3 regions of the Micromonospora sp. NPDC049201 genome follow, and region 2 is predicted to be linked to each of the others. Evidence: riboswitches for the same ligand, from Rfam matches in the RefSeq annotation. Region 2 holds a riboswitch; each other region holds the start of a gene.
What was found. A riboswitch is a leader RNA that binds a small molecule or an ion and turns the genes downstream of it on or off. The one in region 2 is predicted to bind cobalamin.
Positions count from the first base shown of each region.

Region 1: it holds a riboswitch for cobalamin, as region 2 does, so the genes downstream of both, ACZ6O5_RS19880 (ABC transporter substrate-binding protein) here and bluB (5,6-dimethylbenzimidazole synthase) in region 2, are expected to answer to the same signal.
Region 3: it holds a riboswitch for cobalamin, as region 2 does, so the genes downstream of both, ACZ6O5_RS01790 (ribonucleoside-diphosphate reductase subunit alpha) here and bluB (5,6-dimethylbenzimidazole synthase) in region 2, are expected to answer to the same signal.

Region 1 covers NZ_JBVJHM010000008.1:345,590-351,442, forward strand. The annotation lists gene ACZ6O5_RS19860 (hypothetical protein) at 1-231, shown strand, start outside; gene ACZ6O5_RS19865 (DUF4229 domain-containing protein) at 259-522, shown strand; gene ACZ6O5_RS19870 (C39 family peptidase) at 582-1,922, opposite strand; partial or broken gene ACZ6O5_RS19875 (M14 family metallopeptidase) at 2,129-3,439, shown strand; cobalamin riboswitch at 3,510-3,679, shown strand; gene ACZ6O5_RS19880 (ABC transporter substrate-binding protein) at 3,763-4,695, shown strand; gene ACZ6O5_RS19885 (FecCD family ABC transporter permease) at 4,764-5,852, shown strand.
Region 2 covers NZ_JBVJHM010000017.1:31,289-37,141, forward strand. The annotation lists gene ACZ6O5_RS28930 (hypothetical protein) at 1-124, shown strand, start outside; gene ACZ6O5_RS28935 (cation:proton antiporter) at 226-1,518, opposite strand; cobalamin riboswitch at 1,821-2,023, shown strand; gene bluB (5,6-dimethylbenzimidazole synthase) at 2,059-2,700, shown strand; gene ACZ6O5_RS28945 (hypothetical protein) at 3,014-3,142, opposite strand; gene ACZ6O5_RS28950 (DinB family protein) at 3,148-3,729, shown strand; partial or broken gene ACZ6O5_RS28955 (IS5 family transposase) at 3,713-4,588, shown strand; gene ACZ6O5_RS28960 (glycosyltransferase family 2 protein) at 4,978-5,853, opposite strand, start outside.
Region 3 covers NZ_JBVJHM010000001.1:461,406-467,258, forward strand. The annotation lists gene ACZ6O5_RS01790 (ribonucleoside-diphosphate reductase subunit alpha) at 1-2,227, opposite strand, end outside; cobalamin riboswitch at 2,350-2,558, opposite strand; gene ACZ6O5_RS01795 (alpha/beta hydrolase family protein) at 2,705-3,901, opposite strand; gene ACZ6O5_RS01800 (cytochrome P450) at 3,994-5,217, opposite strand; gene ACZ6O5_RS01805 (hypothetical protein) at 5,278-5,853, opposite strand, start outside.

The DNA of each region.
Region 1 (5,853 bases), on a different contig from region 2:
CCGCTCTGGCTGTTCTGGGACGACTTCCGGGCCTGGGAGTTCGGTGCCGCCCGGGTGCTGGCGGCGCTGGTCGGGCTCGGGGTCGGCGTGCTGGCCGGGTTGCTGGCGGCCGGGCTGGCCGCAGGGCTGCCGGCGCTGTTCACCGGCGCGCTGGCCGCGGCGGTTTTCACCGTGGTCTACGCGGTGATCTGGTTTCATGGCGTGCACTGGCTGGCCCGGCGGACGGGCTGAGGCGGCGGAGAGAGTGGGAATGCGGGCATGAGCGCGGCGGTCAAGTACACGCTGGGCCGGATCGGGCTGTTCGTCGCGGTGCTGGCGGCCCTCTGGTTCGTCGAGATGAACATGTTCCTGCGGCTGATGCTGGCGTTGGTCTTCTCCGCCACGCTGTCGTTCTTCCTGCTGAAGGGGTGGCGGGACGAGATGGCCGGGGAGATGGCCGACGCGGCGGAGCGCCGCCGCGCCGAGAAGGACCGGCTGCGCTCCGCCCTGGCCGGCGACGACCAGCCCGAGCCCAAGGACTGAGTGGTGAGAAGGGGCCCCTTCTCGACGCCAGGCGTTAACAAGGGGCCCCTCCTTTCAGCTCACCAGTTGGTGGAGTTGGGGACGGTGGGCCAGGGGCGGTTCAGCGGCTTGATCAGGTATGCGATGCCGCCGGAGCCGGAGGCGACGGTGCCGTTGGCCCGGTAGCGCTTGGTGCGCTGCCAGATCTGCTCGAACTGCTCGCGCTTGTAGACGTTGCGCACCGCCTCGTTCGAGGACGACGCCGGGTCGTTGACGATCACGTCGCCGTCGGCGGTGAAGCCGACGATCACGAACAGGTGCCCGGAGGTGCCGTAGTTCGCCCCGTCCAGCTCCTCGGCCAGGAACGACTGCGACGTGACCACCGGGATGCCGGCCTTGATGAACCGTTCCGCCTCGTCCAGCGAGTGCAGCCGGGTGACGCGCGCCTCCAGACCGGGGAAGCCGGCCGCGTACGCGGTGTTGAACGGCCAGTTGCCGGCGCCGTCGTACTCGTGGTCGTAGGTCATCCGGGCGGCGTGGTCGACGGTCGGGTCGGCGTAGGCGGGGTCGACCCAGGCGGTGTCCTCGGCCGAGGGCTTGCGTCCCCAGTACTCGACCACCATCTCGGTGGAGGTGGGGGAGCACCACGCCTCGCCGCCGCCGTCGTACTCCGGGTACTCGCCGATGTGGACGTTCTGCGAGTAGCGGGGCACGGCCAGCTCGGTGCCCCAGGCGATGCCACCCCGGCTCGGCGTGACGGTGAACCGGTCCGGCACGTTCGAGGCCATCGCGCCGACCATCCGGACCTGCGGCGCGGCGGCCTGTCCGGGCGCGCGGTAGAGCGTCAGCCGGAGCTGGTACGAGCGCAGCAGCACCCCGGCCGAGGCGTCGTCGACGGCGAACGTGTCGGTCCAGATGCTCGACCAGGGGTCACCCTGACCGTCCAGCGTGGCCCGCTTGATGTCCTGGTCGCCGGAGGCCCAGCGGCCCATCACGTACCACGGGGTCTGGGCCCCGGTGTTGTAGGTGCCGTGCAGCTCGACCTGGATCCAGGTGCCGGCGGGGGTGCTGGCGTTCCAGGACGCGACAAGCTCGGTGGCGTCGAACCCGATCCGCCGCTCGGGTGAGGTCCAGGTGGCGTACTCCCAGGTGCGGGTGGCGCCGGTGTGTTCGTCGGTGAACTCGGTGGTGCCGGCGGGCCGGGCGATGGTGAGCGCCGGCTGGCGGCCGGGCACGGCGCGGGTGCCCTGGTGCGTGCCGGTACGCCAGTCGGGGTAGCGGGAGAACTCCTGGAAGGTGATCTGTTCGTCGTGGGTGACGCCCGGCCGGGGGCCGTTGGCCTGGGCGGGTGCGGTGGTGCCGAGCAGGGTGAGCGCGGTCAGGCCGGCGAGGGCGACCGCGCGCAGGGGTCTTCCGAACATGGCAGCTCCACGGGGAAACGGCATCGTTGCCGTTCACTGTCGTCCTTGGCGGGAAGTTTCGCCAGATGTTCAGCCATGGAAAATCATTGCCGACGTGAGGATCAGGTCGGGATGGTACGTGACAACGACGGATGTTGATATGACCATGTGACTGCTGGTGGAGTGTGCGGACAACGGGATCTCCCCGTACCCCGAGGAGGTTGTCCATGGCCCTCCGCACGTCCCCGCTGCGCCGCCGGCTCGCGTTCGTCGCCGCCGTCGGCCTGATCCTGGTCACCGCCGCCGCCGGGCCGGCCGCCGCCCGCCCCGACCCGGACCGGGCCGGCGAGTCGGCCGCCGTCGCCTACCGGGTGCTCGGCCCACGCACCGTCGCCGACCGCACCGCGGTCGCCCGCACCGGCGCCGCCATCGACTACTCCGAACACGGCGTGCTGCACGTCACGGCCACCACCACCGAGGCGAAGGCGATCACCCGGCTCGGCTTCCGGCTGGAGAAGGACGTCGCCCCGGCGCCGGCCGGCGGCGCGACCGCGTACGCGTTCCCGCCCGCCGACTCGAACTACCACGACTACGCCGAGTTGACCGCGGTGGTGAACCAGGTGGTCGCCGACCACCCGAGCATCGCCCGCAAGCTCAGCATCGGCACGTCCTACCAGGGCCGGGACCTGATGGCCGTGAAGATCTCCGACAACGTCGGCACCGACGAGGGTGAACCGGAGATCCTGTTCAACGCCCAGCAGCACGCCCGCGAGCACCTGACCGTCGAGATGGCGATCTACCTGCTCAACCTGTTCACCGACAACTACGGCACCGACTCCCGGATCACCAACATCGTGAACTCCCGGGAGATCTGGATCGTGCCCACCGTCAACCCGGACGGCAGCGAGTACGACATCGCCACCGGCTCCTACCGCTCCTGGCGGAAGAACCGGCAGCCCAACAGCGGCTCCACGTACGTCGGCACCGACCTGAACCGCAACTGGAGCTACCAGTGGGGCTGCTGCGGCGGCTCGTCGAGCACGAAGTCGTCGGACACCTACCGCGGCCCGTCCGCCTTCTCCGCCCCGGAGACCGCCGCGTTGCGCAACTTCGTCAACAGCCGGGTCGTCGGCGGGGTGCAGCAGATCAAGGCGAACATCGACTTCCACACCTATTCCCAGCTGGTGCTCTGGCCGTACGGCTACACGTACAGCAACACCGCCACCGGGATGAACGCCGACCAGTACAACACGTTCGCCACCATCGGCCAGCAGATGGCGGCCAGCAACGGCTACACCCCGGAGCAGTCCAGCGACCTCTACATCGCGGACGGCACCAGCATCGACTGGATGTGGGGCACCCACAAGATCTGGGCGTACACGTTCGAGATGTACCCCGGCTCGGCCTCCGGCGGCGGCTTCTACCCGCCCGACGAGGTGATCCCGGCGCAGACCTCGCGCAACCGGGACGCCGTGCTGACGCTCTCCGAGTACGCCGACTGCCCGTACCGGGCGATCGGCAAGCAGAGCCAGTACTGCTGACCTCACCCGGCGGCGGGGACCCCGGCTCCACCCCCACCGGGGTCCCCGCCCACCCCGCCCGTCCGGGTGATCTTCGCTGGTCGTGCGCTACGGTGGCACCGACCGTGCCACAGCGAAGCCGGTGCGAAACCGGCGCTGTCCCGCAACTGTGATGCCCCGTACGGTCGGCGTCGGCCTCCCGCCGGCGCCGACGGACGTGGGACGAGCCAGGTCGCCTGCGGCCCGGTCGCGACACGCGCCTTCGAGGAAGGGCGCCTCGCGGACGGGGCCCTTCCAGCCTGTCGGCGAAGCACCACGCTCCTCGACCGACAGGAGGACCTGTGACCCGACCTACCCCTCGGCTCTTCGCCACCGCGCTCGCGGCCGGCGTGCTGCTGCTCGGCGGCTGCGCCGAGAAGACCTCGACCGACGCCCCCGCCCCCGGCGCGTCCGGCGGCTCGTTCCCCGCCAGCGTGGGCAACCTGACGCTGGAGAAGCGCCCCGAGAAGATCGTCTCGCTCTCGCCGACCTCGACCGAGATGCTCTTCGCCATCGGCGCCGGCAAGCAGGTCACCGCCGTCGACGACCAGTCGAACTACCCGGCGGACGCGCCGAAGACCGACCTCTCCGGCTACCAGCCGAACGCCGAGGCGATCGCCGCGAAGAGCCCCGACCTGGTGGTGATCACCAATGACACCAACAAGATCGCCAGCCAGCTCGTCGCGCTGAAGATCCCGGTCCTGCTCACCCCGGCCGCGACCACGCTCGACGACACGTACCGGCAGCTCACCGACCTGGGCAAGCTCACCGGCCACCCGGCCGAGGCGGACGCCGTGGTGCGGAAGATGAAGGACGACATCACCGCGCTCACCAAGGACCTGCCCAAGCGCGCCGAGAAACTGACCTACTACCACGAGCTGGGTCCGGAGCTGTACACCGCGACCAGCAAGACGTTCATCGGCACCATCTACGCGCTCGCCGGGCTGGAGAACATCGCCGACCCGGCCGACGCCGGCGGCAAGAGCGGCGGCTACCCGCAGCTCTCCCAGGAGGTCATCGTCAAGGCGAACCCCGACTTCGTCTTCCTGGCCGACACCAAGTGCTGCCAGCAGAGCGCCGACACGGTCAAGGCACGCAGCGGGTGGGCCGGCCTCACCGCGGTCAAGAACAACCAGGTCGTGGCGCTTGACGACGACATCGCCTCGCGCTGGGGCCCGCGCGTCGTCGAGCTGCTGAAGGCGATCGTCGACGCCACCGCCAAGGTTCCGGCCTGACCGTGGCCGTACGACCGGCGGACCCCGTGCCGGCCGGGACGCCCGACGCGTCCCGGCCGGCCGGCCGGCTGCCGCACCCCCGCCGGGGCGCGGCACACACCGACGCTCCGGCCCGGCCGGCCGGGCTGCGCACACGCTGGCTGCTCGCCGGCCTGGTGGCGGTGCTCGTCGCGCTGGTGGCCGGCGTCTCGTTCGGCCCGGTCAGCCTGCCGCCCGGCAGCGTCGCGGCGGAACTGCTCAACCTGCTGCCCGGCGTGCACCTGGACAGCGGCCTCACCGAGCAGGAGGTCGCCATCGTCACCGAGCTGCGCCTGCCCCGGGTCGTGCTCGGTCTGCTCGTCGGCGCGCTGCTCGCCCTGGCCGGCGGCTGCTACCAGGGTGTCTTCCGCAACCCGCTGGCCGACCCGTACCTGCTCGGCGTGGCCGCCGGGGCCGGGCTCGCGGTCACCGCGGCGATCGTGCTCGGCGCCGGGGCCGGCGGGGCGCTCACCGGTCTGCCGGTCACCGTCCCGCTCGCCGCGTTCGTCGGCTCGCTCGGCGCGGTGGCGATGACGTACCTGCTCGGCGCCGCCGGTGGCCGGGACCGTTCACCGGCCACGCTGATCCTGGCCGGGGTGGCCGTCTCGGCGTTCCTCGCCGCCGGGCAGACCTACCTGCTGCAAGCGCACTCGGACAGCCTCCAACAGGTGTACTCCTGGCTGCTCGGGCGGCTCTCCACCGCCGGCTGGCACGACGTCCTGCTGGTCCTGCCGTACTTCCTGCTCACCGCCGTGGTGGTGCTGGCGCACCGGCGGGAGCTGGACGTGCTCGCCCTCGGCGACGACGAGGCCACCAGCCTCGGGTTGCACCCGCAGCGGTCCCGCTACCTGCTGATCGCCGCCGCCTCGCTGGGCACCGCCGCCGCGGTCTCCGCCTCCGGCCTGATCGGTTTCGTCGGCATCATCGTGCCGCACACCGTCCGGCTGCTCGCCGGTTCCAGCCACCGGGTGATCCTGCCGCTGTCGATGCTCTTCGGCGGCGCGTTCCTGGCGCTGACCGACGTGGTCGCGCGGACCGCCGCGGCACCCGCCGAGATCCCCATCGGCGTGGTGACCGCGCTGCTCGGCGGCCCGTTCTTCGTCCTGATCCTGCGCACCGCCCGCGGGGTGCGCGCGTGAG
Region 2 (5,853 bases):
GCCCGCCGCCCGCCGTCACCTCGACCGCGCCGAAGCCACCCGGTCCGCGCTGGGCGACGACCCGTACGGCGTGATGATCCGCGCCGCCGTCGACCGACTGCGCGCCAGGACCCAGGCTCCGTAACCCGGAGGCGCGCCGCCCCGGATCGCCGGCGACCTCCGGGAGGCGACGGCGCGCCGACAGTGGTGTCCACGGTCGGGCTTCCACCGCGGGACGGGCGGAGATCAGCTCAGCGCCTCGGCACGACGGTGTTCCCGCGCCGACGCGGGCAGCCGGGCGGCCGCGTAGCGCAGGCAGGGCGGCGCCATCACCGAGGTGACGATGGCGACCAGCACAATGACCGTGAACATGGCGGTGTCGAGGACGCCGAGGCGCAGCCCGACCGTGGCGACGATGATCTCGATGACGCCTCGGGCGTTGAGGCCGGCGCCGAGGGCGAGGCCCTCCCAGTGGCCCAGGCGGGCGGCCCGGGCCCCGACGTACGCGCCGACGAACTTGCCGACGACCGCCACGGCCAGCACCAGCAGGGCGACCCCGAGCACGGCGGGCCGGGCCAGCGCGGTCAGATCGCTGCGCAGGCCGACGGTGGCGAAGAACAGCGGCGCCAGGACGCTCATCACGACCAGCCGCAACGGGGCAAGAGCCTGACGGTCGAGGCTGGCGCAGCCGTTGATCACCAGACCGCCGACGAAGGCGCCGAAGACCGGCTCCAGGTGCAGCGCGTGGGTGGCGGCGGCGAACAGCAGCAGGATCACCACCACCGACGCGACGGTGGGACCATGCTCTCCACCAGCTCGTACCCGCCGCAGCAGCGCGCCGACGAGCGGCCGGGCGAGCCACCGGGCGACCACGACGACGAGGGCCACGGTGCCGACCGCGAGGGCGACGTCGAGGCCGCCGAGACTGCCGGCTGCCATCGCGGCCACGACCGAGAGCAGCAGCCAGCCGACAACGTCGTCCACGATGGCCGCGCTCATGATCAGGTGACCGATGTCGCGGTGCAGCAGTCGCATCTCCCACAGGGTCTTGGCGATGACCGGGATGGCACTGACACCCATCGCCACCGCGAGGAACAGGGCGAAGACCGGGCGGTCGGTGCCGGCCGGGAGCACGCTGGACGGGAGGAGCAGGCCCAGGCCGACGCCGAGCGCCAGGGGGACGACGAGCCCTCCGATGCTGACCCGGGCGGCCACGCCACCGTCGCGGCGTAGCTGCCCGAGGTCCAGGTGCATGCCGGTGAGGCCGACCAGAAGGAGCACGCCGAGTTGACCGACCGCGTCGAGCAGGTGCAGTTGCTCGGACTGCGCGGGGAACAGCCACCGGGACAGGTCGGGCACGGCCGCCCCGAGGACCGACGGACCGAGCAACACGCCCGCGGTCAGTTCACCGACCAGCGAGGGCATGCCCGCGCGTACCGCGAGGCGCCCGAGCGCGACGGCGGCGGCCAGCAGGATGCCCACCTGGAGCAGGAAGATCAGCAGCGAATGGGTGCCGAGAGGTGCGACCGGTATGGCCACCAGGAGTCCTTTCGATGCGCCGCGCGGACGCGGCCGGGAAACGCGGTGGCGGAGCCGACCCGCCGCGGCATCGGTACGGGCCGTCGGGTCAGCCGGTCGACGTAGCACCATTCCCGGATTGACTGTCGCCAACGAATTGACCTTCCCAAATTCGTTGAGATCACTCAAGACATCGGACAACCGGATCGGGAAGGCTCGCGGGAAGGCGATCGGCGCGTTCTCGGGCCGTGAGCCGCTTGATGACCGCTCGTGGCGCGCCATCCCGCCGCGGGTGCGGCCCCCACTCCGGGTATTGTGCCGAGCGGCACGAACTGTTGCGAGGTGCCCCACCCGGCGGTGGGGAGAATCGGGAAGCCGGTGTGACTCCGGCACGGGCCCGCCGCGGTGACCAGGGAGCTGCCGCCCACGCGCACGTGTGCGCAGTCACTGGCCGAACCGGCTGGGAAGGCGGGCGGGCCGGTGTTGATCTGGGAGTCCGAAGACCGGCCTCGCGTCATCGGCCCCACCCGGGTGGGGCATGAGCGCAGCGGGAGCCTGCCCATGATCAGCGACATCTACGACGTGATCCACCGTCGCCGCGACGTCCGCGGCCAGTTCACCGGCGAGTCCCTCGCCGCCGGGGTCCTCGACCGGGTCCTGGCCGCGGCGCACGCCGCGCCCAGTGTCGGACTGTCCCAGCCGTGGGATTTCATCCTGGTCCGTGACCGGGACCTGCGCGAAGCGTTCCACCGGCACGTCCGGGCCGAGCGTGACACGTTCGCCGCCACCCTCGACGCCGAGGCGGCCCACCGGTTCTCCCGCATCAAGATCGACGGGATCATGGAGTCCTCGCTGTCGATCGTGGTGACCTACGACCCCGACCGCGGCGGCCCCGCGGTCCTGGGCCGGCACGCCATCGCCGACGCCGGCCTGTACTCCGTGTGCCTGGCCATCCAGAACCTCTGGCTGGCCGCCGCCGCCGAGAACCTCGGCGTCGGCTGGGTGTCGTTCTATCGCGAGCAGTTCCTCCAGCGGTTGCTCGCCGTTCCGGCCGGCATCCGACCCGTCGCCTGGCTCTGCCTCGGCCCCGTCACCCACCTCGAAGCGGTGCCCGATCTCGAACGACACGGCTGGCGCCACCGCCGCCCTCTGCGCACGGCGATCCACCACGACCGCTGGAACCCCGGATCGGTCACGGACTGACGTCTGTCCGCCGGGGCTGGGGCCGGTGGCTCGGCCGGCATTGCGCGGCAGAGCCACCGGCCGGGCGTCGTGACGGCGCCCCACCCGGAGAGGGCTGATCAACACGCACACCCACGAGGCGTTGGACGCGGCCGGCACGCAGCTTGCCGCTGGGCGACCGGACCGCCGGGTTCGCGGCGGCCTGTCGGGCCCGGGGGCGGGGTTGGTGCACGCCTTACCCGGCGAGGGCGTCCGGGTCACCGTCGGGGCCCCCGAAGGCAACGACCTGTTGCTGGAGGTGGCCCCGCTAAGACGTGTTTCGTAAGAGGTTGTCTCACGTGGCAAGTCTCGCGAGCTGCTTGTAGCAGGTCAGGGCGGTGGCCGTGGCCAGGTCTCGGCTCTGCCGGTCGTTGCGGACCACGTACGGGATCTTGAGACCACGAGTAGCCCATGGCAGGCTCATGCCGCATGATCGATGATTTCGCGAAAGCCAACCTGCACGGGAGACTGCGGCGAGACCGCAAGGCGCTGCTCTGGAAACTCGACGGCTTGTCCGAATACGACGCCCGCCGACCTTTGACAGCGACCGGGACCAATCTCCTCGGCCTGGTCAAACACGTGGCCACCGTCGAGGCCAGGTACTTCGGCGAGGTCTTCAACCGCCCTTCCCCGGAACCGCTGCCCCGGTGGCAGGACTCCAACGGCAGCGATCTGTGGGCGACCGAGGACGAGACCCGCGATCAGATCATCGCGTTCTACCGGCGCATGTGGGAACACTCGGACGCGACGATCAACGCGCTTCCCCTCGACGCCCCCGGCCACGTGCCGTGGTGGCCGGAGCCTTATGCCGACACGAACCTGTTCGCCATCGTGGTCCATGTCCTCGGCGAGTCCATCCGGCATGCCGGGCACGCCGATATCCTGCGCGAGGGCCTCGACGGCCGGACCGGGTTGCGCCCCGAACACGAGAACCAGATCGACGAGGAAGCCCGTGCAGCCTACTGCGCGAAGATCGAGCAGGCCGCCCGGTCGGCTGACGAGGCGGCATGACCTGACCGACGGGCAGTGGGCTGTTCTGGCTCCGCTGCTGCCTGCCGCGCCGAGACAGGTCGTCCGCCGAAGTGGGAGAAGCGACAGCTCATTGATGGGATCCGGTGGCGGATCCGGATCGGCGCCCCGTGGCGGGACGTCCCGGCTGAGTACGCGCCCTGGCCCACCGTCTACGGCCTGTTCCGCCGGTGGCAGCGGGACGGGACCTGGGACAAGATCCTATCGGCGTGCAGGCCGCAGGCGAGGCGCAGGGCCGGATCGGTTGGACGGTGAGCGTCGACTCGATGACCAGCCGCGCCCACCAACACGCCGCCGGCGCCCGCACCGACGGGCATCCGCAGAAGGAACCGCCCGGCGGCGTGCACGACGAGCTGGCCGATCATGCGCTGGGCCGCTCGCGGGGCGGGCTGACCACCAAGACTCACCTGGCTTGCGAGCAGGGGCAGAAGGTCCTCTCCCTGATCGTGACCGCCTGGCCCGTGGTGACAGCCCGCAGTTCATCCCCGTCCTGCGCCGCATCCGCGTGACCCGCCTCGGCGTGGGCCGGCCCCGCACCCGCCCCGACCTGGTCCTGGCCGACAAGGCCTACACCAGCCGCGGCAACCGCAGTCATCTACGCAAGCGAGGGATCAAGGCCTGCATCCCCAGCAAGAGCGACCAGGACGCCCACCGCAAGGCCGAAGGCTTCAAGGGCGGGCGCCCGCCCACCTTCGACAAGGGCCTCTACCGGTTACGCCACGCCGTCGAGAACGGCATCAACCGGCTCAAACGCCATCGCGGCGTCGCCACCCGCTACGACAAACTCGCCGTCCGCTTCCAAGCCGTCCTGACCATCACGATCATCACCGAGTGGCTCTGACCGGCTTGTGAAACACGCCTTACGGCGATGTCGCGCGCACCTGACCACCGGCCGGGCGGATGGGTGAGCGGGGAGTCAGAGGCGGGGCGCCCCGGCGTGAGCGGAGCTGCTGCGTGTGCCCGGCGGGCGCCGTCTTGCGGGCTTGTCCGATCCTGGCTCGTGGGGAGGTAGGAGCCTTGAGTGGCGCCAGGTGAGGGGAGCTGACTGCGCGTACACGGAAGGGGTGGTCAGGCGCGCTCGTCCGATCTTGGCTCGAGGGGTGGGCAGGCGCGCGCGAAGCTGTTGGACTCCTTGACTCGGGCAGGCCGTCATGCCGCTACTGGATCTTCAAAAGCTCACCGTCGGATTGTCCCGGACCTGGGCCGGTTTCCTCCGCGACTCACGGTCGGTCAGCTCAGAATCTCTTGGGGATCTGGCGGTACCCCGAGCCGGTACCGCAGATGAGGAAAGACCTGAGGGTGGGTTGGACGGAGGTGGTGTATCCGAAATTCGGGAAAGAGCTGACGGAAGGTCTGCATACGAGACGCGCGCTCCTTGCCGCGCAACGGAACGGTCGAAAAGAACATGGTGCTCACCAGTGCCCGCTGGACGGCCAGCGGCAGCGAGCAGGTCCGCACGAAGTGCGCAAACGCATTGCGGTGCCCCCACCACAGCATCTCGTGCCGGTCACGGTAACGAATCCGCGAGTTCACCTCGCCCGTCTGGAGGTCGGCGGAGTAGGCGAGCACCTCGCCGAGATGATGAACCTTGGGATAGCGGTCGGCGCACCGCCACAGGAGCATCCCCGAATACCCGACGCCGATGGCGTGCGTGTCGTCCGCCAGCCGAGCCGGAATACGCGGCTCGAAGAAGGCATGAGCGTCGGCAGTCCGCATCAGCACGCACGACGTGGTCACGGGCACGAGATCCGCAACCGTCGCCGAGTTGTGCAGGAACTCCAGAGACCCCATCGTGTGGTCGGCGGCGGCGACGTAACAGTGGCTGAGGCGGTCAGCGTGCCGCCACGTCATCCCGGAGTAGACAAAGCCGACTTGCGACCGGGCCTCCAGCACCGCGACCGCACGTTCGATGGCGTGCGGTGCCAACCAATCGTCGGAGAACAGCAGCTTGAGGTACGCACCCCGGGCGTGCTCAAGGCATCGTTGCCAGTTCTCCACTTTGCCGACAAGTGTGGGATTGCGCCATACCCGCACCCGCGAGTCGGCGGCGGCATACTGGCGGGCCACAGCGTGGCTGTCGTCGGTGCTGGCGTTGTCGACCACGAC
Region 3 (5,853 bases), on a different contig from region 2:
ACCGCCAGGCGTACCGGTACATCGAGGAGAGCTTGCCGATGGTCGGCGCGCCCATGAACAGGTTCAGCGACTGCGACTGGTCGACGTAGGGCGCCCGCGCGGCGGCCAGGTCGATCAGCGCCCGCTGCGGCAGCTCCCACGCGGTCCGGAACAGCTCCCGCACCTCGGCGGGCAGCTCGGTGACGCCCTGCACCGAGCCCTCGGCCCGCTTGATCCGGTCGCGGACCTGCGCCGTCCACAGCCCACGCGCCTTCAGCTCCCGCACCAGGTACGTGTTGACCTGGAGGAACTCGCCGGACATGGTCTCCCGCTTGAACAGGTTCGACACCTGCGGCTCGACGCACTCGTAGCAGCCGGCGATCGAGGCGATGGTGGCCGTCGGCGCGATGGCCACCAGCAGCGAGTTGCGCAGCCCGTACGCGGCGATCCGGGCCCGCACCGCCGCCCACCTGTCGACCTGGGTCGGCGTCGCGCCCCACAGGTCCGGATGCAGGTCGCCCTTCGCGGCCCGGGTCCGTGGGTACGCCGGATGCGGCCCGAACCGTTCGGCCAGCCCGGCGGAGGTCTCCAGCGCGGTCAGCAGGATCTCCTCCTGCACCCGGGTGGACAGCTCCCGCGCCGCCGGTGAGTCGAACGGCAGGCGCAGCGTGAACAACGCGTCCTGGAGGCCCATCAGCCCGAGCCCGACCGGCCGCCAGCGCGGATTCGACGCCGCCGCCTGCGCGGCCGGGTAGTAGTTGATGTCGATCACCCGGTCCAGGAACACCACCGCGGTGCGCACGGTGGCCCGCAGCTTCTCCCAGTCGACCCCGTCGGCGGTGACGTGCGCGCCGAGGTTCACCGAACCGAGGTTGCACACCGCGGTCTCGGCGTCGTCGTTGACCTCCAGGATCTCGGTGCACAGGTTGGACAGGTGGATGACGTTGCCCGGCTCGCCGGTCTGGTTGGACAGCCGGTTCGCGGCGTCCTTGAACGTCATCCACCCGTTGCCGGTCTGCGCGAGCGTGCGCATCATCCGCCCGTACAGGTCACGGGCCCGGACCGTACGGACCGCCTTCTTCTCGGCCGCCCGGTACGCGGCGTCGAACGCCTCGCCGTACAGGTCGGGCAGTTCCGGCGCGTCGGACGGGTCGATCAGCGACCAGTCCTCGTCCGCCTCGACCCGGCGCATGAACTCGTCCGGGATCCAGTTGGCCAGGTTGAGGTTGTGGGTCCGCCGGGACTCCTCGCCGGTGTTGTCCCGCAGCTCCAGGAACTCCTCCACGTCCGGGTGCCACGGCTCCAGGTAGACGCAGGCCGCGCCCTTGCGCCGGCCGCCCTGGTTCACCGCCGCCACCCCGGCGTCGAGCGTCTTGAGGAACGGCACGATGCCGTTCGACCGCCCGTTCGTGCCCCGGATCAGCGCGCCCCGGCCGCGCACCCGGGACCAGGAGATGCCGATGCCGCCGGAGAACTTCGACAGCTTAGCGACCTGGTGGTAGCGCTCGTAGATGGAGTCCAACTCGTCGCGGGGCGAGTCCACCAGGAAGCACGACGACATCTGGGTGTGCCGGGTGCCCGAGTTGAACAGCGTGGGGGAGCTGGGCAGGTAGGCCAGGCTGGACATCAGCCGGTAGAGACCGACCGCCTCGGCCGGGGTGTGCGACAGCCCGCAGGCCACCCGCAGCAGCCAGTACTGCGGCGTCTCCACCACCAGCCGCGACTCCGGGTGCCGCAACAGGTAACGGTCCGCCACCGTACGCAGTCCGAAGTACTCGAACCGCAGGTCACCGGCCGGGTCCACGGCGTCGTCCAGCTCGTCGGCGTGGCGGGCCACGAACGCGGCGGTGTCGTCACCGACCAGCCCCAGCCCGTGCGCGTACCCGATCGACTCGCTGAAGCGCGTCACCTGCTGCCCACGGACCTCCTCGTCCACGTACGCGGCCAGCAGCCGGGCCGCCAACCGGGAGTACTGCGGCTCCTCGCCGATCAGCTCCGCCGCGGTCTGGATCGACAACCGGTCCAGCTCCGCGGTGCTCGCCCCGTCGTAGAGCCCGCTGATGGTCCGGGTGGCGACCCGCAGCGGATCGACCTCGTCCAGGTCGGCGCCCCAGCGCTCGACCGCCCGGACGATCCGGTTGACGTCGACCGGCTCGGTGTCGCCGTCCCGCTTGCGGACCCGCATCGCCAGCCGGCGCTGCTCCGGCCCGGTGGCACCGGACCGCCTACTCTCCCGCACGACCGTCATGACCTCTCCCTCGCTGTCACCGATGGTCTCGGCCGGCGGGAGAACGCCAACGGGCACGGCACGCAGGACCGGCCCGGCTGCTGGCGTCGGTCGTCCCGCGCGACCGTCGACCGCCGCGCGCGGCGGCGCACGGCGCGCTGGCAGGTCTTCGGACTCGCGGGCGTGACACGAGGTCGCCTACTGGCCGTCGCTTCCCAGGCCGGTGGCCCAGTGCTGATGACGGCGGTCGTTCCCACTCACCGCTGCGGGGCAGTCCCGGACTTCCACCGGGTTCCCTCTTGCCTCGGCCGCGCCTTCCAGACGCCGCCGAACCAGCTGCGGGGACACCATATATGGCGGTTATGCCCGGTAGGCAACACCAGATGTCGCGTCGGGCGTGTCGCCTGCATCTCACCTCTGGGGGTGAAGGCGGGGCCCCTTGTTAACGCCTCCGGTAGAGGAGGGGGCCCCGCCTAACACAGCCGCCCACCGATCGGCTCAGGCCACGAAGGACACCTCGGGGAAGGAGCGGCTCGGGCCGCGCAGCAGGTGACCCCGGTGCCGCAGGTGCAGGTCGAAGAAGGCCAACGGGTACGCCTGTTGGATGCGTACCGCGCGGGCGGGGTCGAGGGTGCCGATCCAGCCGGTCAGCTCCGCGTCGCTCATCCCGATCACCCGGGCCAGTTGCGGCACCAGCCACTGGTTGTCGCCGTACGACTGGTGGAGCGCGCCGGCGGCCTGGACGTTGAGCCGCCAGCCGTGCAGGTGCGACCAGAACTCGGCGACGGCGGGCTCCGCGACGCGGGTGTACTCCGCCGTCATCAGCATGAACGGCCGGTCCAGGCCGGTGGGCCGCGGCTGGGACAGCATCGGGCCGTCTAGGCTCAGCCCGGCGCGTACCCGCTGGTCGGTGCCCATGGTGAGCGCGGTCGCGGTGCCCCCCTTCGACCAGCCGAACATGCCGATCCGGTGCGGGTCCAGCGCCGTGCACAGCCCGGTCGGGAGCGGCCGACGGTCGACGTCCGGGTTGCCGCCGGCGGCGAGGACGGCGATCTGGTCCAGCACGAACCGCACGTCGCGGGTGTAGGTCCAGGGCGTCGCGTCGTAGTCGTCCTCCCGGACGGTCACCCGGCCGTCCGGGAACTCGCTGGGCCCGTCGTACGTGTGGTCCACCGTGACCACCGCGTATCCGTGGCTGGCGAGTTCCTGGACCACGATGGTGGTGTCCGATCGGTGGCTGCCCGCGCCGTGCGAGTAGACCACCACCGGCAGTCGACGGGCGGCGCGTCGCACCGGCGCGCCCTCGTGACCGGCGGTCAGCGGCGCCAGCACCGCGTCGGGGTCGAACCCGGTGGACCCCAGCAGCGCACGTAGCGACGCGGCGGTCATCCACTCGGCGCGGGGGTGCCGCCACACGTCCCGGGCCGGATACCAGACGTTGACCATCAGCTCCCGATACCGTCCCGGCCCGGCGAGGGGCTCCGGTTGCGACCGGTCGACCAGGTGCAGCGCAACGGTGCCGACCGGGTGGGGTCCGGTGGGTGTGGGCAGGGTGAGCCGGGTCGGGCCCGGTTGGGCCGTGGCCGCCGGCGCGCGGCCGGCGACGCCGACCGACGCGCCGGCTCCCACCGCCAACGCTGCCCGGACCAGGGTGCGGCGGGTCATGCCGTGTTCGGGGACGGATGTCTCGGTCATCGGTGATCCTCCTCGGCAGCTTTATTCACTCAGTATATATACCGGGTGTATAGATGCAAGCGCATGCCCTGGTCGACGGCCGGGTGCCGCGCCTACCAGGTGACCGGCAGCCCGATCGGGCCGAGGATGGCGTGCCCCGGCTTCCACGGCACCTCGTCCGGCGGCACCGCGAGGCGCAGGCCGGGCAGTTCCCGCAGCAGCAGGGCGAGCGCGGTGCGGACCTCCAGCGCGCCCAGGTGGGCCCCGATGCAGTAGTGCGCGCCGTGCCCGAAGGACAGGTGCGGCGTGGGCGCGCGGTCGAAGTCCATCCGTTCCGGGTCCGGGAACACCGCCGGGTCGCGGTTGGCGGCGTCGTGCGAGGGGACCACGATGTCGCCCGCCGCCAGTCGGGCGCCGCTGGGCAGCGTCACGTCCGCCATCACCCGCCGCGGCATCTCGTCGCCGTTCGCGGTGGAGTGCAGCCGCTCCAACTCGGCGACCGCCGCGTCCAGCCGCTCGGGGTGCGCGACGAGATACGCCCAGCCGGTGCCGGCCGGCCCGTACGGCTCGGTCTGGAGCACGTGGACGAACGTGGCGATCGAGCTGGCCGTGGTCTCCCAGCCACCCACCACGAGAGAGATCGGCAGCTTGATCTGGACGTCCACCGGCTGGTCGGCGGCGGCGGTCGCGATCCGGCCGAGCAGGTCGTCGCCGGGTCGGCCGCGTCGCTGCTCGAGCTGCTCCCACAGGTAGCCGCCCATCTCCTCGGCGGACCGGGCCGCCTCCTCGCGGCTCAGGTCGCCGGCGCCGAGGAACATGTCGCCCCACCGGCGGAACCGCATCCGGTCGTGGGCCGGCAGGCCGAGCAGGTCGCAGATCACGTCCAGCGCGAACGGGACGGCGAAGTCGCGGACCAGGTCCGCCGGAGCGCCCCGGCCCACCATCGCGGTGAGCCGCTCCTGCGCCGCGGTCCGGACCGCGTCGCGCAGCCCGTCGACGGCCGGCCGGGTGAACGCGTCCTTCACGGTGCCGCGCACCCGGGCGTGCTCGGCCCCGTCCATGCCGAGCATGGTGCCGGACACGTCGACCTCGTCGGCGTACGCGGCGGCGGCCCGGGAGAAGACGTCCTGCCGGCGCAGCACCTCGCGCACGTCGGCGTACCGGCAGATCAGCAGCGCCGGAACCGGTTCGCCGCCGACCCGGCGGACGATGGGCACCACCGGAGAGCCGGCGGCGAACCGGGCGTAGTCGGGGTGCTTGCGCGGGCCGGGCGGCCGGTTGACGCCGTCGGCGTCCTGGTAGAAGGGGTGGGGCAGGCGGGCGTCGATGTCCGTCATCCGTCCACAGTGCCAGTTCGGCCCCGGCGGCGGGGGCCCGCCGTCGGGGCCGGATGACGCCTAGCCGGCCGACCGGCTCGACGCGCGGGCGCGGCCGTACCCGGCGAGGGCGTGGAAGGCGGCCTTGGGTGTCCACGAGCCGTCCGGCAGCACGCGCACGATGCCCCGGGCCGCCAGGTCGAAGTCGTGCTCCGGGTCCCCGGTGGTGGGCAGGTGCCGGTTCGCGAACGTGTAGACGAACGCCGCCTCCACCCCGCCCGCCTCGTAGTCGCGCAGCAGGTCGACGAGGTAGCGGGCCTGGCCCTCCTCGTCGCGCTCCAGCGTCGCGGTGAGCTTCGCCGCCCGGCCGTGCTCGTCGTAGGTCACCGGTTCCGTCGCGCCCGCGACGTCGGCGGCGCCCCGGTACGTGCAGCAGCCGAACTCCGTGGCGGCGTACGGCTTGCCCTGGCCCACCGCCGCCGCGAGGCTCTGCGGAAACGCCGCCGCGTTCGTGGCGTCGCGATAGCCGGCGTCGCTCGCGATGATGTCGAACGGCGTCCAGTCGACGCCTTCGAGCGGGATCGAGGCGTATCCGACCGGGCCGCCGAACCGCTCGCGCACCGCCGGAACCGCGTCGGCGAAGAAGTCGCGCACGGC